One region of the Dyella sp. GSA-30 genome, then DNA from elsewhere that is predicted to be linked to it. Evidence: predicted binding sites of a transcription regulator. Region 1 holds the regulator's gene; the other holds the start of a gene.
What was found. Region 1 encodes FliA, which starts transcription of late flagellar genes. Its sites were predicted from a motif close to TAAAGTTTNNCNNNCNNNGGCCGATAA; they were not measured.
Positions count from the first base shown of each region.

Region 2: a site for FliA is predicted at 12,566-12,592, ahead of QMG46_RS11825 (GGDEF domain-containing protein). Genes of this name have one in related genera too.

Region 1 is NZ_AP027042.1:4,987,306-4,999,818, reverse strand. Features, by position in the region: gene fliR (flagellar biosynthetic protein FliR) at 1-447, shown strand, start outside; gene flhB (flagellar biosynthesis protein FlhB) at 452-1,591, shown strand; gene flhA (flagellar biosynthesis protein FlhA) at 1,606-3,696, shown strand; gene flhF (flagellar biosynthesis GTPase FlhF) at 3,834-5,261, shown strand; gene QMG46_RS21525 (MinD/ParA family protein) at 5,309-6,241, shown strand; gene QMG46_RS21520 (RNA polymerase sigma factor FliA) at 6,238-7,014, shown strand; gene cheY (chemotaxis response regulator CheY) at 7,094-7,501, shown strand; gene QMG46_RS21510 (protein phosphatase CheZ) at 7,498-8,139, shown strand; gene QMG46_RS21505 (chemotaxis protein CheA) at 8,154-10,025, shown strand; gene QMG46_RS21500 (flagellar motor protein) at 10,029-10,769, shown strand; gene motD (flagellar motor protein MotD) at 10,766-11,785, shown strand; gene QMG46_RS21490 (chemotaxis protein CheW) at 11,788-12,261, shown strand; gene QMG46_RS21485 (DUF2802 domain-containing protein) at 12,264-12,513, shown strand, end outside.
Region 2 is NZ_AP027042.1:2,679,767-2,696,842, reverse strand. Features, by position in the region: gene QMG46_RS11890 (histone H1-like repetitive region-containing protein) at 1-335, opposite strand, end outside; gene QMG46_RS11885 (rhomboid family intramembrane serine protease) at 474-1,082, opposite strand; gene QMG46_RS11880 (PhzF family protein) at 1,253-2,134, shown strand; gene QMG46_RS11875 (YaiI/YqxD family protein) at 2,131-2,601, shown strand; gene QMG46_RS11870 (NAD(P)-dependent oxidoreductase) at 2,820-3,698, opposite strand; gene QMG46_RS11865 (BaiN/RdsA family NAD(P)/FAD-dependent oxidoreductase) at 3,790-4,968, opposite strand; gene QMG46_RS11860 (YajQ family cyclic di-GMP-binding protein) at 5,067-5,549, shown strand; gene QMG46_RS11855 (DUF1345 domain-containing protein) at 5,667-6,335, opposite strand; gene QMG46_RS11850 (GNAT family N-acetyltransferase) at 6,441-6,716, opposite strand; gene QMG46_RS11845 (3-deoxy-7-phosphoheptulonate synthase) at 6,784-7,863, opposite strand; gene QMG46_RS11840 (MFS transporter) at 8,082-9,353, opposite strand; gene QMG46_RS11835 (TetR/AcrR family transcriptional regulator) at 9,424-10,029, shown strand; gene QMG46_RS11830 (MBL fold metallo-hydrolase) at 10,031-10,960, opposite strand; gene QMG46_RS11825 (GGDEF domain-containing protein) at 11,292-12,512, opposite strand; gene QMG46_RS11820 (3'-5' exonuclease) at 12,717-14,609, shown strand; gene QMG46_RS11815 (SH3 domain-containing protein) at 14,700-15,467, shown strand; gene QMG46_RS11810 (hypothetical protein) at 15,504-15,944, opposite strand.

The sequences.
Region 1 (12,513 bases):
TTTGCCGAGTCGTTCGATCCGTTGGCTGGTGGCAGCTCTGCGGTGTTAGGGCAGATCTATGGTTTGCTGGTGACGCTGCTGTTCCTGGCGATGGACGGGCATCTGCATTTGATCGCCTTGCTCGCCGACAGCTTTCACACCTTGCCACCGGGCACGGCGACCATCGGCCCGAGTGGCCTGCATGCGGTCGCGCAGTTCGGTACACAGTTCTTTGCTGGTGCGGTACGCGTGGCGCTGCCGGCGATGACGTCGCTGCTGGTGGTCAATATCGGTTTTGCCGCGATCAGCCGCGCTGCGCCGTCGATGAATCTGTTCGCGGTGGGCTTTCCGATCACCGTGTCGCTGGGCTTTATTGCTTTGTGGCTGTCGCTGCGCAGCCTGCCAGGTGCATTTGAGGCGATCCAGGAATCGGCCTGGTCGCTGATGCACGAGTTGGCCGGGGGCTAGCTCGATGGCCGACCAGGAACAGGAAGACCGCACCGAACAACCGTCCGAAAAACGTATTCGCGAAGCGCGCGAAAAGGGCGATCTGCCGCGCTCGCGCGACCTGTCCGGCTCGATGGTGGTGCTGGCGGCGGTAGCGACGCTGATTTCGACCGGCCACGATGCGATGGAGCACGCACGTACGATCTATCGGCTCGGCTTGAGCTATTCGCGCGAAGCCTTGTTTGCCGGTCAGTTGCCCGTGCATGCCTGGTATGGCGCATTGCATGAGGCAGTCGCTATCGTCGCGCCGATTGCCGTGGCGACGCTGCTGGCCGCGCTTGGCGCGCCGACCCTGCTCGGCGGCCTCAATTTCAGTGCAGAAGCCTTGCAACCGAAGTTCGAACGACTCGATCCGATCGCCGGCCTGGGCAAGATCTTCGCGATGCGCGGCCTGGTCGAGCTGGGCAAGTCGTTGCTCAAGTTGCTGATGATCGGTGGTGCTTTGCTGATCCTGATTCACAGCTGGCAGCCAGAGATCATGGAGACCGGCCGTGGCGTGGTGGGTGCCGGTATTGCCCAGTCACTGGGGTTGCTCGGTCGCGCTGGATTGATCTTCGGCGTGATGCTGGGCCTGATCGGCGGTGTCGATGCGATCTGGCAGCGTTTCGATTACACCCGCCGCCAGCGCATGACCAAGCAGGAACTGCGCGATGAACACAAGGAGTCCGACGGCAGCCCGGAGTTGAAAGGGCGTATCCGCCAGGTGCAGCAGCAGATGTCCCGTCGCCGCATGATGCAGGAGTTGCCCAAGGCCGACGTGGTCATCGTCAACCCGACGCACTTTGCCGTCGCCCTGCAATACGACGACGGTCGCATGCGTGCACCCAAGGTCATTGCCAAGGGTGTCGACGTTCTGGCGCAGCAGATCCGCCTTGTTGCGGCCAGTCATCGCATCCCGTTGGTCGAGGCGCCGCCGTTGGCACGCGCCTTGTATGCGACTACCGATATCGGACGGGAAGTGCCTGCTTCCCTGTACGTAGCCGTCGCCCAGGTGCTGGCCTACGTATATCAGGTGAAACAGGCAGTTACACACGGCATGACGCCGCCCGAGCCGCCAAGACCCGAGGTCGATCCGGACCTGATGGGCCCTTATCGCGACAATTGATTGACGGATGACAGATGGCCGCCGTTGGTGCACTCGATACACTGAAGCAAGCAACACGCAGGGGCGCCGGCGCGCCGATCATCATGCTGGCGATGCTGGCGATGATGATGTTGCCGCTGCCGCCCTTCATCCTGGACATGCTCTTCAGCTTCAACATCGCACTGTCGCTGGTGATCCTGCTGGCGGTGATCTACGTGATGCGACCGCTGGAATTCGCCGCGTTTCCCACCGTGGTGCTGATGGCGACCCTGCTGCGCCTGGCGCTGAATATCGCCTCTACCCGCGTGGTGTTGCTGCACGGCCATGACGGCCCCGGCGCCGCCGGCAAGGTGATCGAGGCGTTCGGCGAGTTCGTCATCGGCGGCAATTTCGCCGTCGGTCTGGTGGTGTTCGCGATCCTGACCATCATCAACTTCGTGGTCATCACCAAGGGCGCCACGCGCGTGTCCGAAGTGACCGCGCGTTTTACCCTCGATTCGATGCCCGGCAAGCAGATGGCGATCGACGCCGACCTCAATGCCGGCTTGTTGACGCAGGAACAGGCGCGTGAACGCCGCCAGGAAGTGCGCGAGGAAGCGGACTTCTACGGCTCGATGGACGGTGCCTCGAAGTTCGTTCGCGGCGACGCTACCGCCGGTATCCTGATTCTGTTGATCAATATCGTCGGCGGCTTTTTCGTCGGCGTGATGCAGCACGGCCTTTCGGCCGGCGAAGCGGCACGTACCTATACCTTGCTGACTATCGGTGACGGCCTGGTGGCTCAGGTGCCTTCGCTGATGTTGTCGATCGCCACCGCGATCATCGTGACGCGCGTGTCGCGTTCCGAAGACATGGGCAAGCAGCTGGTCGGCCAGGTCTTCGGCCAACCGCGTGCCCTGGCTGTCGCCGGCGCGGTGCTCTGCGTCATGGGCTTGATTCCCGGCATGCCCAACGTTGCTTTTCTGTTGCTCGGCGGCACCTGCGGCGGCGCGGCGTGGTTGATGATCAAGCGCAAGCACGAAGCCGAAGAGCGTCTCGCCGCGACGCCGGTCGATGCCTTGCCGGCACCGGTGCCTGGCGAAAAGCTGGAGCTGGGCTGGGACGATGTCGCCAGTGTCGATCCGGTCGGCCTGGAGGTCGGTTACCGGCTGATCCCGCTGGTCGACAAGGCGCAGGGCGGCGAGCTGATGGGGCGGATCAAGTCGGTACGCCGCAAGCTGTCGCAGGAGCTGGGTTTCCTGGTGCCGGCGGTGCATATCCGCGACAACCTCGACCTCGGCCCCAACGCGTATCGCGTCACCCTGATGGGCGTGCCGATGGGCGAGGCGGAGGTTTACAACGAGCGCCTGCTGGCGATCAATCCGGGCCGTGTGCACGGCACCCTGCAAGGCATCGCCACGCAGGACCCGGCGTTCGGCCTGGAAGCGGTGTGGATCGAAACCGGGCAGCGCGATCACGCACAGAGCCTGGGTTATACCGTGGTCGACCCGGCCACCGTGATCGCTACGCATCTCTCACACATCCTGCAGGGCCATGCGCACGAGCTGCTCAGCCACCAGGACGTGCAACAGTTGCTGGACCGCCTGGCGGCCAACGCACCGAAGCTGGTCGAGGACCTGGTGCCCAAGCGCCTGTCGCTCGGCGTGGTGGTCAAGGTGCTGCAGAACCTGCTCGCCGAGCGGGTGCCGATCCGCAATATGCGCAGCATCGTCGAATCCTTGGCGGAGCACGCCAGCCAGAGTCAGGATCCCGGCACGCTGACCGCCGCCGTGCGTGTCGCGCTGGGTCGCCAGATCGTTCAGGAGATCGCCGGCCTGGGTACCGAAATTCCCGTCATCACGCTGGCGCCGGAACTGGAGCAGATCCTGCTCGGATCGCTCGGCAACGCCGGTGCGGCGGGCGCCGCGGTCGAACCGGGCCTGGCCGACCGCCTCCAGCAGAGCGTCGCCGAGGCCGCGCGACGCCAGGATCAGAGCGGTGAACCAGCGGTTCTGCTGGTGCCGCCGCAGCTGCGTCCATGGCTCGCGCGCTTCACTCGCCACGTGGCACAGAACCTGCACGTACTGGCTTACAACGAGGTGCCTGACAACCGACGGGTTCGGTTGGTGCAGGCGCTGGGTCGATAACCTCTAGAGCGGAGATGGGAGATGGGTAATGGGGGCGCATGCATGAAACGTATCGAGCAGCTTGCAGGCTCGCGCGGCGCATCGGTTGTCGCGCTCCCGCTACCCATCTCCCACCTCCAAGCGCGGAGCGCGTAAGCATGAAGATCAAACGTTTCGTCGCCTCCGACATGCGCCAGGCGATGCGCGAAGTCCGCGAAGAGCAGGGGCCGGATGCGGTGATTCTGTCGACGCGTCGACTTGATGACGGCATCGAGATCATCGCGGCAGTCGATTACGACGAAGCCCTGGTGCGCGAAGCCGCGCGGCACGGTGCGCCGTTGCCGGGTGCCAGGCCGGAGGCGCCGGTGGTTGCGCCCACGCCGCCGAAGCCCGAGCGCACGCCGTTGCTGACGCGCGCCAAGCAGGCGATCGCAGCCGCTCATGCACCGGCTGCACCGGTGACGCAGCCGGCGGCGACGGCATCCGCACACGCCGAGGTCGACGATGCGCCTCGCGGCCAGCCAGCGTTGCGCGATATCAGCGTGGCGCAGGAACGTGTTGCGCGTCCCGAGCCGCAGCAGTCCTATGAAACTGTCGCACAAGCGCAGCCCACACCGCGCGTCGAGCCGGCACCGATTCAATCCATGCTCGAACGCGCCGCGCAGGACAGCGCCCGGATGCGTGCCGAACTGGGCGACTTGCGTTCGATGCTCGAAACGCAGCTGTCGAGTCTGGCCTGGAACGATATGGAGCGCCGCCATCCGCTGCGCGCGCGCATCCTGCGCGATCTGACCCGGCTCGGTATCGAAGCCGATGTCGCGCGCAAGTTGATCGATGAACTCCCCGATCAGATCAGTGCCGAACAGGCGCGCTACCTGCCGTTGGGCGTACTGAGCCGCAGCCTTGCGGTGAGTGGCCGCGATCTGGCGGCGACCGGTGGCGTGATCGCACTGGTCGGCCCGACCGGCGTCGGCAAGACCACCACCATCGCCAAACTGGCTGCGCGCGCCGTCCTGCGTCATGGCGCCGGCCAGGTCGCACTGATCAGTACCGACAACTATCGCATCGGTGCCGCCGCGCAACTCGAACACTACGGTCGCCTGCTCGGCGTGCGCGTATTCCCCGCGCATGACGCGGTCAGCCTGCGCCAGGTACTTACTTCATTGCGCGGTCGCCAGGCCGTGCTGGTCGACACCGCCGGTGTGGCGGGTAACGATCCGCGTCTGCAGCAGCAGATGGAGCTGCTGCACGACGTAGGCGACGTGCGCGTGTGCGTGGCGATGGCCGCCAACACGCAGGCACAGGCTCTGGACGCCACCATTCGCGCCTACCTGCCGCTGAAGCCGCAGGCATGCATTCTGACCAAGCTGGACGAGACACCGAATCTTGGTGGCGCCTTGTCCACGCTGATCCGTCATCACCTGCCGCTCGACTACGTGACCGACGGTCAGCGCGTGCCTGAAGACATTGCCGCCGCCGATGCGCGCGCACTGGTCTGCCGTGCCGCGCAGGCGCTGAAATCCAGCGGCACTACCGAAGACACCACCATGGCCGATCGTTTCGGCCTCAGCCTGGCGAGCGCTTGAACCCCATGGGAACCTTAGCGATGAATCAGGCGTGGGGATTGCGGCAGATGTTTCCTGCCCTTGCGGCACTGCGTGCGCGCGACGCGCACGCCAGCGAACATCTGCGTGGAGATCAGGCGATGGGTTTGAGTTCGACAGTGCCGCGGCCGCGCACTCGCGCGATCACGATTGCCGGCGGCAAGGGCGGCGTGGGCAAATCCACCGTCGCGGTGAATCTGGGCATGGCGCTGTCGATGGCTGGGCACGAGACCATGCTGCTCGACGCGGACATGGGCCTGGCCAATGTCGACGTGCTGCTCGGCCTGACGCCGTCGCGGCATATCGGTCACCTGCTCGACGGCAGCTGCACGCTGGACGAGCTGGCGGTGACTGCGCCGCATGGCCTGAAGATCATTCCGGCCGGTTCGGGCGCGCGGCGCCTGGCCCAGCTGAGCAATGGCGAGCATGCGGCGGTGATCCGCGCCTTCGACGAACTGGTGCGCCCGCCCCAATACCTGCTGGTCGATACCGCCGCGGGCGTCTCCGACAGCGTGGCCATGTTCGCGGCCGCGGCCGACGACGTCATCCTGGTGGTCTGTGACGAGCCGGCCTCGCTGACCGATGCCTACGCCCTGATCAAGGTGCTCAGCCGCGACTTCGGGGTACGCCGCTACCGCGTGGTGGCCAATATGGTGCGCCATGCCGGCGAGGCTAAGCACTTGTATGAAAAGCTTTCTCGGGTCAGCGACCGGTTCCTCGACGTCGCGCTCGACTTCATGGGGATGATCCCGCACGACGAGTACCTGCGCCGGGCGATCCGGCGCCAGTGCGCGGTGGTCGATGCCGCCCCGGGCAGCCGGTCGGCACAGGGATTCAAGCAATTGGCAGGTGCGGTCGATACATGGGGTGAACCCGAGTACCCCAACCACGACCGGATTGCCTTCTTTGGTGGTCAGGCGGCGTTGGAGCCAAGCCTGGCAGGGGATGGGTGGGCGAGATGAGCGTGGCTTCCGAATATCTGCAACTGCAACGCGAGAGCACCGAAGACATGGTGCGTCAGCACGCGCCTCTGGTGCGGCGTATCGCCTATCACCTGATGGGGCGTTTGCCGTCGAGCGTGGACGTGGACGATCTGGTGCAGGCGGGCATGATCGGCCTGCTCGAGGCCGCACGTAATTACGCCACCGATCGCTCGGCCAGCTTCGAGACCTATGCCGGCATCCGCATCCGCGGCGCCATGCTCGACGAGTTGCGCAAGACCGACTGGACGCCGCGCTCGGTACATCGCAAGTTGCGCGAAGTCACCGAAGTGGTGCGTCAGATCGAAAACGAAACCGGCGCTGATGCCATCGATGCCGAGGTGATCCGGCGCATGGGCATCACCGCGCAGGAGTACCACCAGATTCTCGCCGACGCGACCAGCGCGCGTCTGCTCAGCCTCACCGCGCCGGATGACGACGAAGGCGGCGCTGCGCTGGACGTGGTCGATCAGGATGGCCTGGAGCCGCAGGATCGCGTCGAACAGGAAGGCATGCGCGAGGCCCTGATCGACTCGATCTCCGGCCTGCCCGAACGCGAGCAGCTGGTGATGTCGCTGTACTACGAACAGGAATTGAACCTGAAAGAAATCGGCGCCGTGCTCGGCGTTACTGAATCGCGCGTGTGCCAGATCCACGGCCAGGCGCTGGTGCGGTTACGGGCACGGATGTCCGGTTGGCGCGATGGCGCCGGAAATGGGGAACGGGGAGCGGGGAGGGTCGAGCGCCGCCGCTGACCTCCAGCTATCCGCAACCTTCTTTTCCGTTCCCTGTTCCTTATTCCCCGTTCCCAACCTACAAGCCGGAGCCCTCCCGTTGGACAAGAACATGAAAATCCTGGTGGTCGACGACTTTTCCACCATGCGGCGCATCGTGCGCAACCTGCTGGTCGAGCTGGGTTTCTCCAACCCGCTGATCCAGGAGGCCGAAGATGGCAATAACGCCATGACGATGCTGCGCGAGATGCCGTTCGACCTGGTCGTGACCGACTGGAACATGCCCAACATGACCGGCATCGACCTGTTGCGCGCGATCCGCGCCGAGCCCTCGTTGAAGGGCATGCCGGTGCTGATGGTGACGGCGGAAAACAACCGCGACCAGATCATCGCCGCCGCGCAGGCTGGCGTGAACGGCTACATCGTCAAGCCGTTCACCGCGGCCACGCTGAAAGAAAAACTCGACAAAATCTTCGAGCGGCTCGCCGCGCAAGGAGCCACCGCATGAGCACCTCTTCGTTGCTACTTTCCGAGACCGCCTTGCCGACCGAGCTGCAGCAGCTGCTCAACAGTGCCGACCGCGCCGATTTCGAACTGGCGCTCGATGCGCTGGCACGCCAGCGTGAACAGCATCTGTTCCGCGCCTTGGGCCTGCTGGCGCGCGACCTGCACGAAGCGGTACGCCGCCTCGGCAGCGACCTGGCATTGGAAGGCGTACCCGATAGCGTCGCCGATGCGCGCAAGAACCTGCTCGATGTACTGGAAATGAGTTCGCAGGCCGCGCATCGCAGCCTCGATTTCGCCGAACGCATGCGTCCGCAGGCCGAAGCGCTGGAAGCCAACGCGATCGAAATCCTCGCGTGGAGCGACGAGAACGAAGCCGGTGCCGTGCTGGCGCGTCAGGCGCGTGAATTTGCCGCCGCGAGTCGCGATGGTCTGAACGACATGGTGCTAGCGCAGTCCTGGCAGGATCTTTCCGGTCAGCGCATCAAGAAGGTCGCGCATTTTATCGGTAGCGTGGAATCGTCCCTGCTGGAACTGGTTCGCCTCACCGGTGCATTGGCTGGTGGCGAAGCGCCTGCTGCAGCGGCCAAGGTCAACAGCCAGGACGAGGCTGATCGTCTGCTTAGCGAATTCGGTTTCTAAAGGAACTCAAGCGGATGTCTTCACCCTTGGACGATGAGCTGCGCGATGACTTCCTGGTCGAAGCCAGGGAGTTGCTGCAACGCTTGAGCGAACAGCTGGTTGAGCTGGAAGCGTCGCCGCGCGATGCCGAACTGCTCAATGCGGTCTTTCGCGCGTTTCACACCGTCAAGGGCGGCGCCGGCTTCCTGGCTATCGACCCGATGGTGCAGTTGTGCCATCAGGCCGAGGATCTGCTCAACGAAGCGCGCAACGGCGTAGTGGTGCTCGACTCGGCGCAGATGGATGCCTTGCTCGAAGCGCTCGATCTGCTCAACGTGCAGATGGATGCGATGAGCTCAGGCGACACCTTGCCGGCGCCGGCTGCCAGCCTGTTGCGTCGCCTGCAAAGCGGCGTAGCGCATGCGCCCGCACCCGCGCCGGTTGCAGCGCCGATGCCCGCACTGACGGAAGAAGGCGGCGCGATCGACGACAGCGAGTTCGAGGCGTTGCTGGATAGTTTGTACGGCCGCAATGGTGCACCGGGGGCGCCTGCGCCCGCGCCCGCCGCATCGACCGCAATCAGCGACGATGAATTCGAGGCACTGCTCGACAGCCTGCATGGCAAGGGCGCGGCACCCACGGCAGTGGCACCGCCTCCGGTGGCTGTTGCAGCACCGCCGGTCGCTGAGCCCACACCGAAATCGCCTGCGCGTGCTCCGGTACAGGCCGAGCAAACCGTGCGTGTCGATACCGGTCGTCTCGACGATCTGGTCAATCGCGCCGGCGAACTCGTGCTGGTACGTAACCGCCTGCTGAGCCTTGCCTCGCGCAGCGGCGACGAAACTCTGGAAGTGGCGGCGGGCGATCTCGATCGTGTCGCCGATGATTTGCAAGGCGCGGTACTGGGCATGCGCATGCAGCCGGTAGGGCGCCTGTTTCAACGCTTCCCACGCATCGTGCGCGATCTCGCGCGTCAGCTCGGCAAAGAGATCGAGCTGGTGACCGAGGGCGAAGACACCGATCTCGATCGTGGCCTGGTCGAAGCACTCGCCGATCCGCTCGTGCATTTGTTGCGTAATGCGGTCGATCACGGCCTGGAAATGCCAGAGGATCGCGAACGCGCCGGCAAGCCGCGCAAGGGGCGTGTGCGGCTTTCGGCCAGCCAGCGTGGCGAGCGGATCGTCATCATCGTTTCCGACGACGGCCGCGGTATGAATCCGCAGGTGTTGCGGACCAAGGCGGTGGAGAAGGGCGTTATCGACGAAGATCAGGCCGCGCGCCTGAGCGAAGTCGAATCGCTGGAATTGATCTTCCGCCCCGGCTTCAGCACGGCAGCGACGGTTTCGGACATCTCCGGCCGCGGCGTCGGCATGGACGTGGTGAAGACACGCATCATCGAGCTCGGCGGCACCTTGCAGGTGCGCTCCAAGCTCGGCCAGGGCAGTGAGCTGGAACTGGCCGTGCCGCTGACGCTGGCGATCCAGCGCGTGCTGATGGTCGGCGTGGGTGACCGTCTGTTTGCGCTGCCGTTGAGCAACGTCAGTGAAGTATTCGAACTTTCCGCAGGCCAGGATCAATGGCTGGATGGGCGTCGTGTCGCCGCACATCGCGGCCGTGCGTTGCCGTTGGGCGATCTGTCCGCATGGGCACGTGCGCACGGCGCTGCGCCGCCACGCCAGGTCGTGGTGGTGCACATCGGTCATCAACGCATCGGCTGCCTGGTGCACGCGGTGATCGGTCGCGAAGACGTCATGGTCAAACCGCTTGGTCCCTTGTTCGCCGACACGCCCGGTATTGCCGGTGCGACCGTGACCGGCGACGGACGGCTGGCACTGGTGCTCGATCTGGCCGGTCTGGCCGACGAGGGCGGCGCACTGCTTTCAACCGCTTTGAAGGAAACGGCTTAAGTCATGGATCTGGTCAGCATCATCGGAACCATCCTCGCCTTCGCGGTGATCGCGATCGGTACGATCCTCAAGGGATCGACGCTCGAGGCACTGTGGAATCCGGCTGCTTTCGTGATCGTATTCCTCGGCACCATCGCCGCCTTGCTGGTGCAGACGCCAGGCAAGGTGCTCAAGCGCGCCGGTGGCATGCTGCCCATGGTCTACAAGCCGCCGCGTCATCAACCGGCCGATCTGATCAGTCGCATCGTCGGCTGGAGCGAGCTGTCGCGTCGCCAGGGGCTGCTGGGTCTTGAGCCGCAGATCAACGCCGAGCAGGACAGCTTTGTGCGCAAGGGCCTGCAGTTGCTGGTCGATGGCAGCGAACCCGAAGCGATTCGCGGCGTGCTGGAAGTCGAGCTGGGCACGCGCGAACAGATCGACCTGGATGCCAGCAAGGTGTTCGAAAACGCGGGGACGTATTCGCCGACGCTCGGCATCATCGGCGCGGTGATGGGCCTGATGGCGGTGATGCAGAACCTGGCCGACCCGAGCAAGCTCGGCCATGGCATTGCCGCCGCGTTCGTTGCCACCATCTATGGCATCGGCCTGGCCAACCTGCTGATGCTGCCGATGGCGGCGCGTCTGAAAGGGCTGGTGCACAAGCAAAGCGAAATGCGCGAGATCGTGATCGAAGGCCTGGTATCGATCGCGCAGGGTGATAACCCACGCCAGATCGAAAGCAAGTTGCAGGGTTATCTGCAATGAGACGCCGTCGTCACGAAGAGCACGTCAATCACGAACGCTGGGCGATTCCGTACGGCGACCTGATTACGTTGCTGCTTGCGTTCTTCGTGGTCATGTATGCCATGTCCGCGGTAAACGAGGGCAAGTACCGCGTGCTGTCTCAGTCGATCATCGAAGCCTTCAACGGCAACAGCAAGCGACTGGAAGCGACCCCGAGCCGCACGCCGTCCGTACTGGCGCCGGTGCCCGATGCCGGTGCATCGTCGACGGCCACATCGTCGGCACGCCGTATCGAACTGCCGCTGCGTCGTCAGCCCACACCCGGAAAGGGCGAACAGCCGACCGTGCAGCGCACCGGCGGAGCGCAACAGCACAACCTCGAACAGATTCAGGGCGAGGTGCAGCACGCGCTGCAGCCGTTGATCGACAAGAGCCTGATCACCATGCGTCGCACGGAGAGCTATCTCGAGATCGAGATACGCACCGATATCCTGTTTCCCAGCGGCGTGGCCAAGCTTTCGAGTTCCGCCGATGATGTACTGAGCCGGATCGGCGCGATCCTCTCGCCGTTCCCCAATCCGCTGCGCGTCGAGGGCTATACCGACGACAAGCCGATCAACACGGCCTTGTATCCGTCCAACTGGGAGCTGTCCGCGGCACGCGCAGCGAGCGTGGCGCGCCTGTTCGCCGACAAGGGCGTCGATCCCGGCCGCCTGGGAATCATCGGCTGGGGCCAGTTTCGCCCGGCCGCCGATAACACTAGCGAAGAAGGCCGCAACCGCAATCGTCGTGTACTGGTCGTCGTATTGAGCGACGGCAACGCACCGAGTCGGTTCTACAGCGATGCGGACCACCCGATCGCCGATGCACCGTCTTCGCCGAAGCCGGCCGATTCCACGACGCCGGCGGCCGCACCCGCCACATTGCCTGCGTTGCCGAGCCTGATCACGGTGAACCCTGGCCAGGACACAGCACCTGCCCCGGCCGCCGCGACGATCAGTGCGCTGCAAACGCCGGAGCTGGAGAACAAAGGATAAGCATGAACGCCGTGGCCCAAGTTGCACAGACTCCATCCCAGTGGCTGGTGTTCTTCCTCGCTGGTCAGTCCTATGCCGCGCCGTCGGCTCAGGTCAGCGAAATCGTGCGCGACGGCGCCGTTACGCCCGTGCCTGGATCGGCCTCGGATCTGCTTGGCATCCGGCAGTTGCGTGGCCAGATCGTCCCAGTCCTGGACGGTCGCCTGCGCCTGGGGCTGGATACCTCGACCACCACGCTTGCGCAGGCGCGCATCGTGGTGTTGACGCATGAATCCCATCAGGTCGGTGTGCGTGTCGACGCCGTCGACGAGCTGCTGTCCTTGAACGAAGCGGACATGGCCGCCCCGCCATCGGGCCGCGCCCAACGCACCGACGACCCCGTCCGTGGCGTCGTTCCCTGGAAACAGGGTTTCGTTGCGCTGCTGGATGTGCGCAAACTATGCCGTTTGCCGCAGGGGGCGGCGCACGGGGATTGAGTATGGGTATTGAGATTGGCCTGATCGCGCTGATCTTGTTGGTGACGGCACAGGGGATGTTGCTTTATTGGGTGTGGCGTCAGCAGTTGCGATTGCGCATCCAGTTGGCGCAGTGTCTTTCCGCATCGGGCACGGATGTTCCGACTTCGATGCTGGTGATGATGCTCGGTCGTTTGGAACGCCGCCTTGAATCCGTCGAGCGACATCTTGAGCGTCATGGAGCGCATATGCCTGTTCCAGCCGCTTCGCCAC
Region 2 (17,076 bases), 2.3 Mb from region 1:
ACGGCGACTTTCTTGACGGCGGCCTTCTTGCCGACGGCCTTGCGTGCAACGGTTTTCTTCGCGACGGATTTCTTGACGGCAGCTTTACGCACTACGGTTTTCTTAACCGCTTTGCGAACGGCTTTCTTTGCCGCTGCCTTTTTAGCCACGGTCTTTTTTGCCGCTGCCTTCTTGGCCGGCGCCTTGCGTGCGGCGGCTTTCTTTACCGGGCTCTTGCGGGCCGCTGCTTTCTTGGCGGGCTTTTTTACCGTAGCCGTATTTTTACGAGATACGGCCTTTTTTGCTGCTTTTTTTGCCGCGGACTTCTTCGCGGCAGACTTGCGGGTCGTTGCCATGCGTCTTTACTCCTGCGGTTAACAAAAGGCTCCGACGTGTCTCCTCTACGTCAGATGACTGAGCATTAGCACCGGCAAGATGTATCCGGAATGAGCGAATCTTACGCTCTCCGATGCAACGCACTGTGATGTTTTACATCAAAAGCGCGGCCGCATCAGCTGATCGATGAAAATCGACAGTCGTTCCGGTTGCACCATCAGCGTAAAAGCCACGCCGTAAGCCGCTCCCCACAGGTGCGCGCTGTGATTGATATTGCCCTGCCCGCGCCGGTCCATGTAGACCGAATAAATCACGTAAAGCACGGCGTAGAGGATGGCCGGAATCGGAAGAGCAAAGTAGAGAAGGATCTTCGCCCAGGGCTGAAAGAGAATGGACGCGAACAGCACCGCGGACACGGCGCCTGAGGCCCCCAGGCTGCGATAGTTGGCGTTGCCGCGGTTGGACAGATAGGTCGGCAGAATCGAGACGATCAGCCCACCAAGATAGAACAGCGCAAAACCGAACGTACCCAACGTATGGGTGTAGTACTGCTCCATCACCCGGCCAAAAAAGAACAGCGTGAGCATGTTGACCAGCAGGTGGCCGAAATCGGCGTGGAGAACGCCGTATGTCACCAGGCGGTAGTACTCGCGCTGGCGCGTGATCGCGGGCGGCCACAGGATCAACTCGTTCATCAGGCGGCTGTTGTTGAACGCCATGAACGACACCACGCAGGTGATGGCGATAATGATCAGGGTGACCGGCATGCGGATTTCCATAACGTTTGGACGAAAGGCGGCATATTGACGAGCCTGCCTGCGCTTGTCGACACCTGCCCTGTCTGCGTCCGGCCGCGCTTCGTTGCACTGCCACAAAAGGCGCCGGAGGACTATCATTCGGCGCTTTAGTGCGGCCGGTTGCCGCCACGACTCCCTTCATGTCACCCATTCGTTACCTGCATCTGGACGTCTTTGCCGCCACCCTGGGCGGCGGCAATCATCTTGGCGTCATTACCGATGCCCGCGGCTGGAACGATGCGCAAATGCAGCGCTTCGCCCGCTGGACCAACCTGGTCGAAACCACGTTCCTGTTGCCGCCCAGCCAGCCCGATGCGAGCTATCGCGTGCGCATCTTCACGCCGCACAAGGAAATCCCTTTCGCCGGCCATCCCAGCATCGGCAGCGCACATGCCGTACTGGAAAGCGGCCTGGCCAAGCCGGTCGACGGCGTGCTGTGGCAGGACTGTCTGGCCGGCGTACTGCCGATCCGCGTCGAAGGCGAAGGTCCTGCACGACAGTTACTGTTGAAATCACCGCGCGCCAAAGTGGTCTCGCAAGGCGTCGATGCGCATCCATTGCTTGCCGGCGCGCTGTCCGGCATCGGCATGGGCAAGTTGCCGCCGGCCTTCGTCGAAGGTGGCCGCCACTGGTGGGTGGCCGAGTGTGCGGACGAGGCCAGCCTGCGCGCCTGGCAACCCGACTACGCCGCCATCGGCGAACTGGCCAAAGCCACCGACAGCCTGGGTATCTGCGTGTTCGCACGCAGCAACCATCCCGATTATCAACTCGTGGTGCGGGCACTACCCGCAGGCGTGGGCATCGTCGAAGACCCCGCTTCCGGCGCCGCCAATGGCCTGATCGGTGCCTATATCGCTCATGCCGAGCCCGATGGTCCGCTCGCACAGGGCTATACCGTCAGCCAGGGCCGCGAGATCGGCTACAACGCGCAGTTGCTGGTGCGTATCGACGGCGCCATCTGGGTCGGCGGCAAGACCAATACCATCATCGATGGCCATGTGCACTGGAACGGCGCCGAGTGAGCCAAGCGCCGCAAATCTGGGTCGATGCCGATGCCTGCCCGGTCGCGATCAAGGAAACTCTGTTTCGCGCCGCCGAGCGCGAGCAGGTTAACGTCACGCTGGTGGCTAACCAGTGGCTGCGTACGCCGCCGTCACGCTTCGTGCGTGCCGTACAGGTGCCCTCAGGCCTGGATGTCGCCGACAACGAGATCGTGCAGCGCCTGAGCGCGCAGGACCTGGTGGTCACCCAGGATATTCCACTGGCCGCGGCGGTAATCGAGAAAGGCGCGCTGGCGATGCATCCGCGCGGCGAGCTCTACACGACCGAAACCATCGCGCAACGGCTGTCGATGCGTAATTTCATGGATGAGTTGCGCGGCGCGGGTGTGGACACCGGTGGGCCGGCGGCGTTTCACGCGCGGGACAAGCAGGCGTTTGCCAATCAGCTCGATGCGTGGCTTATGCGTCGGCGAAAGATGCTGGGTTAAGCGCACGACACGCCTTGAAAAGCCTCAGTTTCTCCTATCGTCATCCCGGCGCAGGCCGGGACCCAGTGGGCTCAGTTTCCGGTTTTCGCAGCAGAGCAGATTCTCATTTGCTCTCGCGACAACCGATCGCAAAGCCACTGGGTTCCGGCCTGCGCCGGAATGACGAGTAGAAAGGTTTTTCGGGGTTCCACCGTCGCGACCGCAACACCAAAGTCCCGTCAATCGCCCAGATTCGCCCGCCGCGCGGCCACCAGCGACAACGAAGCCAGATCCAGGTCTTCGTCGCCCTGCGCCAACGCTTCGAGTAAGCTGTCGCGCAGCAAGCTGGCAAACGGCAATGGCACGTGTCTGGAGGTGCCCGCCTCCAAAGCCAGGCCGATATCCTTCGACGCCAGCGGCAGAGCGAAACCGGCCGGCTTGAAACGCTGCTCGACGATCGACTTGCCGTACCCCTGATACACCGGAGACGCAAACAGCGTGCTGGTCATGATCTCGAGAAAATCGCCCGCGCTGACACCATGCGCGCGCGTCAGCGCGGATGCTTCAGCCATGCTTTCCACTGCCGTCACCAGCATGAAGTTGCCGGCGATCTTGACGATGTTCGCACGCTCGGGCTCCTCGCCCAGCGGCCAGATTTTCGCCCCCATCGCCTCAAGCAGCGGCTGCACTTTTTGTACCGCCGACACCTTGCCTGCCGCGAGAATATTGAGCTTGCCCGCCGCGGCCACGTCCGGCCGACCAAAGACCGGCGCGGAGACATAGCCCAGATTGCGCTTGGCATGTTCCTCGACCAGCACCCTGGCCAGTTCCACCGAGATGGTGGCGTGATTGACGTGCACGGTGCCGGGATCCATCCCATCGAGCAGGCCACTGTCGAGGATTACCTCGCGTACGGCCTTGTCGTTGGCCAGCATGCTATGTAGCACTTCGCCCTGCGCGGCCCGATCGGCCGTGGCGGCAGCTTTCGCACCCAGCGATACCAGCGGCGCCGTCGCGGCCTCGGAACGATTCCATACGGTGACCGTGTGGCCCGCCTTGACCAGGTTGCTCGCCATCGCGGCGCCCATCGCACCCAGGCCGATAAATCCGACTTTCATAGACACACCTTTCGATGGATAGATTGGCAGTGAAGCATGGGGTTCGTTTACGCAAAGCAAAGGGCATGTGGCGACACCAGCACGAAAAGCGTCAAACCACCTCGCCGGCAGCCTGCCCCGATGCCCACGCCCACTGGAAGTTGTAGCCACCCAGCCAGCCGGTGACATCGACCACTTCACCAATGAAGAAAAGCCCGGGAACGAGCTTCGATTGCATCGTGCTGGAAGAAATGCCGTCCGTATCGACGCCTCCCAGGGTGACCTCGGCGGTGCGATAGCCTTCGGTGCCGCTGGCGGTGATCGGCCAGTCGTGCAATTGCTGGCCCAGGCCGCGCAGCTCATGCTCCTGCCATTGACGCATCGGCCGGTTGCCCAGCCAGCGCTCGCACAAGCGCTGTGCAAGGCGCTTGGGCAACAGGTCGGCGAGCACGTTCTTCAATTCAGCCGCGGGCCGCTCGGCACGTTGCGCGATCAGCCAATCGCCGACATCCGTATCCGGCGACAGATCGATACGCAAATCGTCGCCGGGTTGCCAATACGAGGAAATCTGCAGGATCGACGGGCCGCTGATCCCGCGATGGGTAAACAGCATGCCGGCACGAAAGCCCTGCTTGCCAACCCGCGCCTCGACCTGCGGCAAGGCGACACCGGCCAGATCCTGGTAGTGCTCCTGATGCTTGCCGCTCAAGGTCAAGGGCACGAGGCCGGCGCGCGTGGGCAGCACCGCATGGCCAAACAAGCGTGCCAGTTCATAACCAAAACCGCTGGCGCCCATGCTCGGGATCGAAAGGCCACCAGAGGCAATAACCAGTGAATCCGCGTGCACTTCGCCACGGGCGGTTTTCACCGCAAAACCCTCTTCATCGCGGCGCACCCGCTCCACGCCACAGCTGGTTTCGATCCGCACGCCGGCCGCAGCGCATTCATCCAGCAACATGCGCAGGATCTGCTTGGACGAATCGTCGCAAAACAGCTGACCCAGCTCTTTCTCGTGATAGGCGATGCGGTGTTTTTCGACCAGCGCGATAAAGTCGTACGGGGTATAGCGCGCCAGCGCCGACTTGGCGAAATGCGGGTTGGTGCACAGGTATTGTGCAGGCGTTACGCCCAGGTTGGTGAAATTGCAGCGCCCGCCGCCGGACATCAGGATCTTCTTGCCGACCTTGTTGGCATGGTCCACCACCAGCACGCTGCGGCCGCGGTAACCCGCCACCATGGCGCACATCAGGCCGGCCGCTCCCCCGCCAATGATCAACACATCCACTTTCACTGAAATACCGCCATCGAGATCGCCATGGCCGACGATTATCCGCTACCTTCGCGCCTATCGCTTACACTGACACTTTGCATCGTAAAGGACTCGCCGCCATGCCCTCATTTGACGTCATCTCCGAAGTCGACAAGCACGAACTGACCAATGCCGTCGACCAGGCCAATCGCGAGTTGTCCACCCGCTTCGACTTCAAGGGCAGCGACGCCAAGTTCGAGCTGGACAAGTTCGTCATTACCCAGACCGCGCCAAGCGAGTTCCAGCTCCAGCAGATGCTGGATATCCTGCGTGCACGCCTGAGCAGCCGCAAGATCGATATCCGCGCGCTGGAAGTCGAGGACCCGGAAACCAACCTCGCCGGCTCCCGCCAGAAAATCACCGTCAAGCAGGGTATCGAGCAGCCGATCGCCAAGAAGCTCGTTGCCGCGCTGAAAGAAGCCAAGCTGAAGGTCGAAGCGCAGATCAACGGCGACAAGCTGCGCGTTACCGGCAAGAAACGCGACGACCTGCAATTGGCGATGGCGCTATTGCGCAAGACGGACGTGGAACTGCCGCTGCAGTTCGACAACTTCCGCGATTGACAAGAGGTAAGACGGCAAGCGCCGCTTGTTGTGAGGAGTAAGAAAAATAGACGAGAAGCATGCTCTCTCTATTTTCTCACTCCTCCGAGGCCGCCTGCGGCCGAACTCACCACTCGCTCACGCCTGCCCGGCCACCACGTTCACCGTCAACGCAATAATGAACACGTTGAAGAAGAACGCGATCACGCTATGTAGCAAAGCGACCCGGCGCATATAGCGGCTGGTGATCTGTACATCGGAGACCTGGAAGGTCATGCCGATAACGATGGCGAAATAGGCGAAATCCCAGTAGTCGGGCTGCGGGGTTTCCGGAAATTGCAGGCCTTCGTGCTTCTTGCCGAAGTTGCCGTAATAACCGTGCGCATAGTGCATCGCGAACATGGTGTTCATAAACAGCCACGACAGCACCACGCTGGCCGACGAGAGCACGATCGAGCCGGCGCCGCCGTCCTTGGACGAATGCAGTTCCGTGCCCAGCGCCACCATCACCACTCCAGTCAGGACGATACCGCTCCACAGAAAACCCCAGCGACCACTGTCCTGGGCTTTTGCCTGCGATCGCATCTGATCGGGACTGGCCTTGTTGAACAACCAGGCCACCATGCTCAGGAAGGCCAACGCACCGACGTCGAAGCCGAGTAGCAGCGCAAGCGTCAGGCGCACGCCGGAGAGATAAAGCAGCGTGCTTATGACGACGAAAATCAGTGCAGACGTCATCATGCGCGGTCGCGCACGCATGGCATGGAAGGGACGCCAGCGCCACTTGGGTTTTGCATGCGTGTTCATGCTGGCCTCCTTGTCATCCGAAGGCCGTGTTCGATCGATCGTGACTTGTTCAAGCGCACCGCCCTCTACCCGCCTCCATGGCGGATTACGTGCGCATCATAACGATCACGCGCGCAGATCGGCATATTCCGGATGGCGCTGCATCCAGGCTTGTGCGTAAGAACATGCGGGCACCACTTTCCAGCCTTCCTTGCGCGCGGTATCCATCGCCTCGCGGGTCAGTTCGGCGGCAATACCGCGACCACCCACAGCTTCGGGCACCACGGTGTGCGTCACCGTCATGACGTGCTGATCGAGTAAATAGTCGAGCACGCAAGCGACGCCTTCCACGCGCGCCTCGAAACGATGCCGGGCGCGGTCATGCCGGATTTCGGGGGACATGAGGAACTCCTTTTCGCAGATCGGGAATCAAGCATAGGCCGGAGCGATGGGAATCCCATGTGAAAGATTATCCATTGACGACCTTGCGCCGGGTTTGTAAGCGCCGTGCACGTACCGCCTCGGCAAGATGATCGAGCAGTTGCACGGATTGCTCCCAGTCCAGACAGCCATCGGTGATGCTCTGACCATAGGTCAACGGCTTGCCCGGCAGCAACGCTTGCTGGCCGCCCACCAGATGGCTTTCGACCATCACACCGATGATCCGCTGTTCTCCGGCTTCCAGCTGACTCGCAATGTCCTCGGCAACAGCTGGCTGGTTCTCCGGGCGCTTGGCGCTGTTGGCATGGCTGGCATCGATCATCAGGCGCGGCGCAAGCCCGGCTTTTTCCATGGCCATGCAGGCCGCCTGCACGCTGTCGGCATCGTAGTTCGGCACATGGCCGCCGCGCAGGATCAGATGACAGTCTTCGTTACCGCTGGTGGCGGCGATGGCGACATTGCCCTCCTTGGTCACGGCGAGAAAATGATGCGGTTGCGAAGCGGCCTGAACCGCATCCACGGCAATCTTGACGTTGCCATCGGTGCCGTTCTTGAAACCGACCGGACAAGAAAGCCCCGACGCCAGTTCGCGATGCACCTGGCTCTCGGTTGTGCGCGCACCGATCGCGCCCCAGGCGACCAGGTCCGCGGTGTACTGCGGCGTAATCATGTCGAGAAATTCGCAGCCCGCCGGCAAACCCAGATCGTTGATGTCGTGCAGCACGCTGCGCGCGAGGCGCAATCCCTTATCGATGCGAAAGCTGCCATCGAGATCGGGATCGTTGATCAGCCCCTTCCAGCCCACCGTGGTGCGCGGCTTTTCGAAATACACCCGCATGACGATCTCCAGCGCATCGCCATGCCGCTCTCGTTGAAGCCGGAGCCGCTGTGCATATTCGAGCGCGGCCTGCGGATCGTGGATCGAACAGGGGCCGATCACCACCGCGAGACGATCGTCGTCACCGGCGAGGATACGGTGGAGTGCCTGGCGCGCATCGCTCACCGTGGCGGCGGCGCGTTCGCTCAAGGGATATTCGCCCATCACCTGCTCGGGCGTGCTCAGGGGCTGGATGCTGCGAATGCGTAAATCGTCGGTATGGCTGCTCATGGGAAACGTCCTTGGTGGGGTTCCGGTGGCGGCCAATAAAAAACCGCCAGTGGAGGCTGGCGGTTCGGTCTGGGATTCTTGTTTGATCTCGTTACGACGATCGCGCCCATGCCTCCGCCTGTGGCTTCGGATAGCCGTAAAACCAGAAATACAGGGCGGTGGTGTGGGAGGTCATGGGCCGTAGTGATAGCACAACTATGGGCTTGTGCAAAGCACCATCACGCCGGCTGAGCAATCAGCGGCGCCCGGCGCCGGATCCCGATCGCCAGCAACGAGGCCACGATGCCGAAAGCGCCTGCGATAACGAACGATTCCAGATAGTTACCCTGCTGCACGCGCATGAAGCCGGCGAAGAATGCCGCACTGGCCGCCCCCACCTGATGCCCCGCGGCGACCCAGCCAAATACCACCGGTGCATCCTGATCGCCGAACGCTTCGGCGGCCAGCTTCAGGGTCGGCGGCACGGTGGCAATCCAGTCCAGGCCATAGAACACGCCAAACAAAGCCAGGCTGTGCAGCGAGAAATCCGAATACGGCAGCCAGATCAGCGACAACCCGCGCAAGCCGTAATAGACAAACAGCAATTTGCGCGGATCGAAGCGATCGGTCAGCCAACCCGATAGCGTGGTGCCGATCAGATCGCAAAAACCCATCATCGCCAGCAGACCCGCGGCGCGGACTTCGGGAATGCCGTGATCGCCGCACATCGCGATGAAATGCGTGCCGATCAAACCATTGGTCGTGAAACCGCAGATAAAAAACGTGCCGAACAGGAACCAGAAGGTCCGATGACGCGATGCTTTCGCCAACGTACCCAGCGCAATTGCCAGCAAGTTGCGTCGCGGCGGCTCCTGTACAACGGTGCCGGGTTCCGCGCCATAAGGCACCAGCCCCGCATCGGCCGGCCGCTCCGGCAGCAACCACCACACCAGCGGCACCAATACCGCGCAAGCGATCGACACCGTCCATACCACCGGCTGCCAGCCACCATGCGCGGCGATCGCCGCCAGCGCAGGCAGGAACGCCAGCGTGCCCGTTGCCGTGCTCGCGGTGAGCAAGCCCAGCATCAGGCCACGATGCTTGACGAACCAGCGATTGACGACGGTTGCGCCCAGTACGATTGCGACGCAACCCGAACCGATGCCGGAAAACACGCCCCAGCTAAGCAGCAGATGCCAGGGTTGGGTCATCCAGTTGCTCGCCGCGATCGACAAGGCCATCAATGTCAGCGCAGCCATCAGCGTGTGGCGGATACCCACCGCCTGCATCAACGCCGCGGCAAACGGACCGACCAGGCCATAGAGAAAAATGCCCACCGCCGCCGCCAGCGAAATGCTGTCGCGACTCCAGCCGAACGCCTGACCCAAGGGCAGTATCAGCACGCCCGGCGCGGCACGCACACCGGCGGCAGCCAGCAGCGCCAAAAAGATCACACCAGCCACGACGAAAGCGTAGCACTGGCCCCAGGGACGTTTCCGGACTATAGTCATGTTACCGATCGGTACGTGGTTTCGGCGCATCATACGTACCGATCGGTAACATCGTCAACCTGTCGCGCATATGGCTATCAAACAGACACCCAAGACCCCTGCCCCCGAACCGACCAAGCTCCGCGCTGCCGACCGTATCCGGCAGACCGCGCAGGAGCTGTTCTATCGCGAGGGCATCCGTGCTGTCGGTGTCGATGAGATCGTCACCCGTGCAGGTGTTACCAAGCCCAGCCTGTATCGCAGCTACGCGTCCAAGGACGAGCTTGCCGCCGAATATCTGCGCGACTATGAAGTGGCCTTCTGGGCGCGCTTCGATAGCGAGAAAGATCGGCATCCCGACGATGTGCGTGCGCAACTGCTCGGCTATATGCAGGGACTGGCGCAGCGCGCATCTAAGCGCGACTACCGCGGTTGCGGGCTCACCAATGCGGCGATCGAGTATCCGCAGACCGATCATCCGGCGCGCAAGGTCGCACAAGAACACAAGCGCAAATTGCGCGCGCGGCTGGTGCAGATGTGCAAGGCGATGCAGGCACGCCAACCGGAGTTGCTGGCCGATGGCCTGCTGCTATTGCTCGAGGGAACCTATGCTTCCGGGCAGACGTTTGGCGAGCACGGGCCCGCTGCCTCATTGGTCGAGGTAGCTCAAACCCTGATCCGATCGCAGGTCGACTGACTCAGGCTTTGCGCTGGTCGAGCCAGACGCCAAGCCCCTGCGCATTCAATTCCACGTCCATGCCGAGCAGGACAAGCAGTTCGTCACGCGAACCTTGCCAGCCGTGCAGATGTGCGCGTTCGAGATAGAGGCGCGCCAGCGCATCCTTCATGGCCTCTTGGCGTTCCGGCGCCTCGTTGAGACTTTGCGCGATGGCCACCATGGCGTCGATCAGTTCGCGCAGATCTTCGGCAAGCTTGGATACCGTTTCGACCCGACCGTAATGCGTCAGGTACATCGCCTCGGGTTTGAGCGCGAGCAATCGGTCGATCGATGCATGTAGCGCAACCGGGTCGAACTGCACCGGCGTCGTGGTCGGCAGGATAAACGGGCCCGCTGCCGTATCCAGCTCGCGATAGGAAAGCCCGAACGTATCGCCGGTAAAGCAGACACGCGCGCGTTCGTCATAGATGGCTTGATGATGCTTGGCGTGCCCGGGAGTTTCCAGGCACAGCAGTGGCCTTCCCTGCAAATCCACCACATACCCATCCGCCGATTCGATCACCCGCTCAGCCGGCACCGGCCGCAAACGACCGTACTCGCGCTGCATGGTCTCCTCGCCATAAACCGCGCTGGCGCCGGCCCACAGCATGGAAGGATCGATCATGTGCCGCGCGCCACGCGGATGCGCCACCAGTTGCGCATTGGGCAACTTCGCCATCAGCTCGCCCGCGCCGCCAGCGTGATCCAGATGCACATGGGTCAGGATCAACCAGTCGACATGCTCAGGCTGCAAACCCGCGTTATCCAGCGCGGCGAGCATGCGCGGCACCGAATAATTCGTGCCGCAATCGATAAAGGCGCCGTGACCGTTCTCGACGATGAGATACGCAGCATCGAAGTGTGGACGGAAAAAGCCGGTGTCGATGGTATGGATGCCGTGGGGATGCATCGGCGGGGCTCGATTTTGGGGAACTGGAGGATAACAAGGAGAATGTGAGCTTGGGATTTATTTGGTTTTTTTCCGTGCTTTATCTGCTGCGAATGTAGCGAGAGTCGATGCGCCGGGCGTTGTGGTTCTGAGGACTAAAAGCCCCCCTCACCCCAGCCCTCTCCCCCGGCAGAGCCAGGGGAGAGGGAGCAAAACCACGTGATGCTGAAGACTTGTCTCAGTGCGCCCCCTCTCCCCTGGCTCTGCCGGGGGAGAGGGCTGGGGTGAGGGGTGGGTGCTTCCGAAAGCCTGCCCGACTCCCACTCTCAACGCGCTCCTCACCCACGCCATCTCAAGGCATCAATTGTCCAATCAGCGAATCGGACGTACTTCCCATATGTTCGTGGTGCATTTCCGCGGACATGACACGGTTTCGTCCCGCACGTTTTGCCGCATAAAGCGCAATATCCGCACGCCGCAGAATCGCCTCGGTTTCGTTGTCTTCCGGCTGCGATACGGTCACGCCGATCGAAACCGTCAAGGATTGAACCTCGCCTTCGATCCACAGCTGCGCGTTTTCGACCGCAAGCCGAATCCGCTCGCCCAGTACCAGCGCCTCACCCAGACTGGCATCAGGAGAGAGCACCACAAACTCTTCGCCGCCGACGCGACCGATCACATCGCGTCGGCCCAGACTCGCGCGAATACTATCGACCAGCGTGAGCAGCACCTTGTCGCCACCGTCATGGCCGAATCGATCGTTGATGCGCTTGAAGTGATCCGCATCCAGCATCAGTGCAGCAAACGGCCGACCGGTCTGTCGTGACCGATCGAGCAGACTGCTGGCTTTCTCGGCCAATGCGAGGCGGTTGTTGACGCCGGTCAACGGATCGATGCGCGCGACGCGTTTCAAGTCCGCCTGCATCGCTTCGTTGTACATCAACAGAAACCCGATACTGGTAAACGTCGGCTGCATCGCGGTGAGCATCATGTAGATCGTGTTGACCAGCGTGCGATCCAACAGGCCACCCGGCGGCGCCCGGCCAAACAGCAGATCGACGATACGCCAAGCAAGCAAGCCGGCAGATATCGCCAGCACGCCAAGCATGACGCGCTCTGCGTTGGAGCCTCGTTTACGCAGGCAATGACGCAACGGCTTGATCAGAAAGGTTACGTCGACCGCGATGGGCAACGACGCCCACAGCACGCGCACGCGATAGTTGGGCTCCACCATCGCGTACCAGACGATGATCAGCCAGCATACGGCGCTGACAAGCAATACGATGCTCTGTCGCGACGGCGCGCCGAGCAGCATGCGCAATGCACGTACCGTGAGCGCATACGACAGCAAGACCAGCCCATTGGCCAGCACGATGGACCACCAGTCGCCGAGTACGCCACGCAGGCCTAACAACCACCAGCCAGCGGCCTCGAACAGCAGCGCCCAGCCGCGTATGCGCAGGCTCGCCTTGGCGACCCCGGCATAGCTGCGCGTGGCGACCAGCAGCACGATCGCCAGCAAACCGGCTTGTAGCGCGCCCAGTACTGCAATGGACGCCAGGTCGATGGCCATAGGCTCCGTAGGTTCACCTCACGAGCCCCATAACCTAGCGGACCCTTACTATGCTATCGGCTGCATGCGCAGTAACTTGAGGGCCCTTTGGTCGCAAACAACGGCCAGCTTGCTGATTTGTGATGGGCTTTGGACTACTCCAGCACCCGCCACAGGCTCTAAGATCGGCCAACAGTCGGCTACGAGGCAGCGCAGGACACACGGATGGCAAAACTGATTCCAAGCCGTAATAGCTGCCTTTCGCGCATGACCGCCGGCGAGAAGCGTCTCTCCGAGCGCCTGGAGCAGAAGCTCGAGGACGACTATCTGCTCTGGTATGACGTGCCGATCGGGCTCAAGCAGCGCCGACCGGACTTCGTCGTGTTTCACCCGCGCCGTGGCCTGCTGGTGCTGGAAATCAAGGACTGGAAGCCCGATACCATCCGCCACGCCGACACTACCCAGTTCACCCTGGTGACCGACCGCGGCATGGTCAAGGAGACCAACCCGCTGCTGCAGGCGCGCGCGTACGCACTGGAAATCGGCGTGGTCCTGGAGCGCGACCCCGCGCTGCGCCATCCGCCCGGCCATCGGCATGCCGGCAAGCTGATCATGCCCTGGGCCTATGGCGTGGTGCTGGCCAACGTCAGCCGCAAGCAGTTCGACGAGGCCCAACTGGGCGACGTGTTGCCGTCCCATCTGGTGCTCTGCCGCGACGAAATCTACGAGACGGCGGATATCGAGACGTTTCAGGAACAGCTGTGGGCGATGTTTCCCCAGGTCTTTCCTTGCGCGCTGACCTTGCCGCAGATCGACCGCATCCGCTGGCACCTTTTCCCCGAGTTGCGCGTGGAGCTGGGCGAAGGCCAGTTCGGTCTGTTCGCCAACGGCACCTCCAACAGCACCAAACCGGTCGAGATTCCTGACTTGATCAAGGTGATGGATGCTCAGCAGGAACAGCTGGCGCGCTCGATCGGCGACGAGCACCGCATCATTCATGGCGTTGCCGGCTCGGGCAAGACGATGATCCTGGGCTATCGCGCGATCCACCTGGCGCGTTCCCTGTCCAAACCGATCCTCGTCCTTTGCTACAACAAGACGCTTGCCGCACGGCTCGATCAGCTGATGGGCGAGCGCGGCCTGAGCGACAAGGTGCAGGTCTACAACTTCCACAAATGGTGCCGAAAGATGCTGGTGGCCTACCACGTGGAACTGCCGCCCAAGCACGACGATTTCGAAGGCATGGTCGAGCGCGTGATGGCCGGTGTCGAGCGCGGGCAGATTCCGCGCTTTCAGTACGGTGCCGTGCTGATCGACGAAGGGCACGACTTCGAACCGGACTGGTATCGCCTGATCGTGCAGATGGTCGACCCGGATACCAACTCGTTGCTGGTGCTCTACGACGACGCGCAGAACATCTATGGCAAGACGGATCGCCCCAAGTTCACCTGGAAGAGCGTTGGCGTGCAGGCGCAGGGCCGCACGACCATCTTGCGCATCAACTATCGCAACACGATGGAAATCCTGTCGGTCGCGCGGCGCTTCGCCAACGAGTTGCTCGACGAGCATGACGATGACGACGACGGTGTACCGCTGATCGAACCGCAAAGCGCCGGGCGGCGCGGCGCCATACCCGAGTTGATCCGTGTCGAACACGCCGCCGATCAGCTCGGCGCGATCATCGACTGCCTGCGCGATGAGCACGCACAAGGCCGCCGCTACTCGGACATGGCGGTGATCTTTCGCAATCTGTGGGAAGGCGAAAAGTTGCACGAGGCCCTGGACCGCGCGGGCATTCCCAGCCGGCTGGCTGACCGCAACGGCAAGAGCGCGCTGTTCGTCGTCGACGATACGGTCAAGCTGATCACCATGCATTCCAGCAAAGGTCTGGAGTTTCCCATGGTCATCATTCCCGGCCTGGGGTCGCTGCCCAAGCCTGGCAAGGATGAAGCCGAGGAAGCGCGTTTGCTGTATGTCGCCATGACGCGTGCTACCGAGCGACTGGTGTTGATACACCATGAAGATTCGATATTCAGCGCACGCATCCGTTCGTCGATCAACGATGTGCAAGGGCAATTGGCGCAACACGCGCTCGGACATGAAAAGGTGTTGTCCTAACGACAGCTCGCTTGCATGCCAGCGGTGACAGGATCAAAGTGAGCGACGCAGTAAGGTCCCGTTTCACTTTTCATTCACGGGAGTTATTCGATGAAACGCCTTGCTTGGTTAGTGTCCGCCGTACTTGCTTTCGCGCTTCCCGCGTGGGCGCAGGCCGCCGAAGGTATCGTCGTCGCGAACGTCAATCTGCGTGCCGGCCCGGATATCGGTTATCCGTCCATCAACATCGTTCCGGCCGGCGTCCGTGTCGATATCCAGGGATGCATACAGGGTTACGAATGGTGCGATGTCATCGTGGGCCCGGACCGCGGCTGGATCGCAGCGGGCTACCTGCAATACCTGTATCAGAATCAGACCGTCTACGTACAAGACTACGGCCCGCGCATCGGCTTGCCGATCGTGAGCTTCGTGATCGGTACGTATTGGGGCAACTACTACGCCAACCGCCCCTTCTATCGTCAGCGCGATTACTGGTATCGCCGCCCTTACGTGCATCGCCCGCCGCCGCGGCCACCGATACATCGCCCACCGCCGCGTCCGCATCCCGGCTGGGGTGGCGGACATCGCCCGCCGGGGAATGGTCATCGACCGCCAGGCAATGGTCAGCGGCCACCACCGGGCAACGGTCATCGGCCGCCGCCGGGCAATGGCGGCAATCGACCGCCACCTGGTAATGGTCAGCGGCCACCACCCGGTGGGGACCATCGACCTCCCGGTGGTGGTGGAAACCGGCCTTCGCCCGGAGGCGGCAATCGTCCACCGCAGAATGGTGGCAGGCCACCCGGCGGTGGCAATGGAAATCGTCCTCCGCAAGGCGGCAACCGCCCGCGGCCCGAAGCCAAGCCCGCCGGTCAATAAATCTCATGACAAACGCCGCGACTATCGCGGCGTTTGTCATTTACCCCACGGCCACCAGCCTTGTCCTGTCTGCGCGTAGCGATCGGCGGCGCGTTCAAATCGGTTGCGTACGCTTACGCCGCCGCATAGCAAGTACATCGGCAGGAATAGCGGGCCGAGTGCGAGATATTGATATACGTGAGCGCGTTCGTGATCGGCCAGCGAGATTTCTGGCTCGAATCCCATTCCCGCGCGATGGGCGTAGGTGTGACAGGGGCTGTCCAGTTCGTTGCCTGTGTAGAGGATGACGTTACCGAGTGTGAGGGCGCCTCCCGGGCCCCAGGGTAAATGTCTGAAGACCAGGGCGAGTTCTTTACTGCGCCATTGGACGTCCGCGCCGAACAGGAAAGCAATGCAGCCGATGAGGATGCCGAGCATCGTGTTGGGTGATGTCCACATCATGCCCAGGGTGATGGCTGTTTTGCGTGCGGGGCTCATGTGGGGATTTTATCTGCGCGGACGAAGGGAGACTGTTATTTCTCCTACTTCGTCATTCCGGCGTAGGCCGGAAGCGCTTTACAACAGCGAAGCTGGTCACCCAGTGGCGTCAGTGTTTGGTTCTTGCCTGGGTGTTCGGGCGACCTGGCCGCTTACGCAGCGGGCGTTTCACTCGCCTGCCGGCGAGCGAGTCACTTTCTCTTTGCTGGCCCACGCTTGCGCGTAGCGCATGCGAACGGCGAAGCCGGCCCGGAGGGCGGAGGACCTTTAGGTCCGGAGTAAAGAGAAAGTAACCCAAGAGAAATGGCCTGTGGATCAAGGGCTCTGAGCAGCATTGAGGGATAAGACCGTTCATGCCGCCTACTCGAAACGACAGGGGACGCTTCCTGCGCTTCTGAGGTACGCCGAATTGGTGCGCGAGGCGTCGCGGCGCTGAGGACTTAAAGCGTTTGCCCTCTCACCCTCGCCTACCCCTTTCGTCATTCCGGCGCAGGCCGGAGGCGCTTTTCAACAGCGAAGCTGGTCATCCATACCTCAGGGTTTCCGCTTGCGACATGTTGTCTGACGAGCGAAAGACTGAGGAATAGATTCCGGCCTGCGCCGGAATGACGACTAGGGGAGATGGAGCGCGGTTGGGGGTTGAGCTTCGCTCTTGGCAAGCGATGCGCAGCGAGCGGTCAGCTCTTCGGGCCCCTCGGGAGCCGAGTGAGGTTTGGACGATCAGGCCCCGAAGGGGAACTCGGCAGGGACGCCGAGTCCTTTTCGACAGGACAGGGACGTTCCCGGATCAAGTCCGGGACAGGCTCTGTCGAAAAGCCCGGCCAAGCCTCAGGGTCGCGCAGCGACGGCGGACTAGGGGTGTCCTTTCTTTGGTTAGCTTTCTTTACTCCGGGCCTTGCGGCCCTCCGCCCTTCGGGCCGGCTAACGCCGTTCGCACTGCGTGCGTGGATAAGCAAAGAAAGTAACTCGGCGACCGGCAAGTCGGCGAAACACGCCGAAGGCGACTTTCTAGCCTAAGCGCAGAACCAGAGCGACAGACGCTCTCGCGACAACCTACCACCGAAGCCACTGGATCCCCGCCTTCGCGGGGATGACGAGGTTTGGAAGAATGGGGGGAACCATGCTGGCCTAT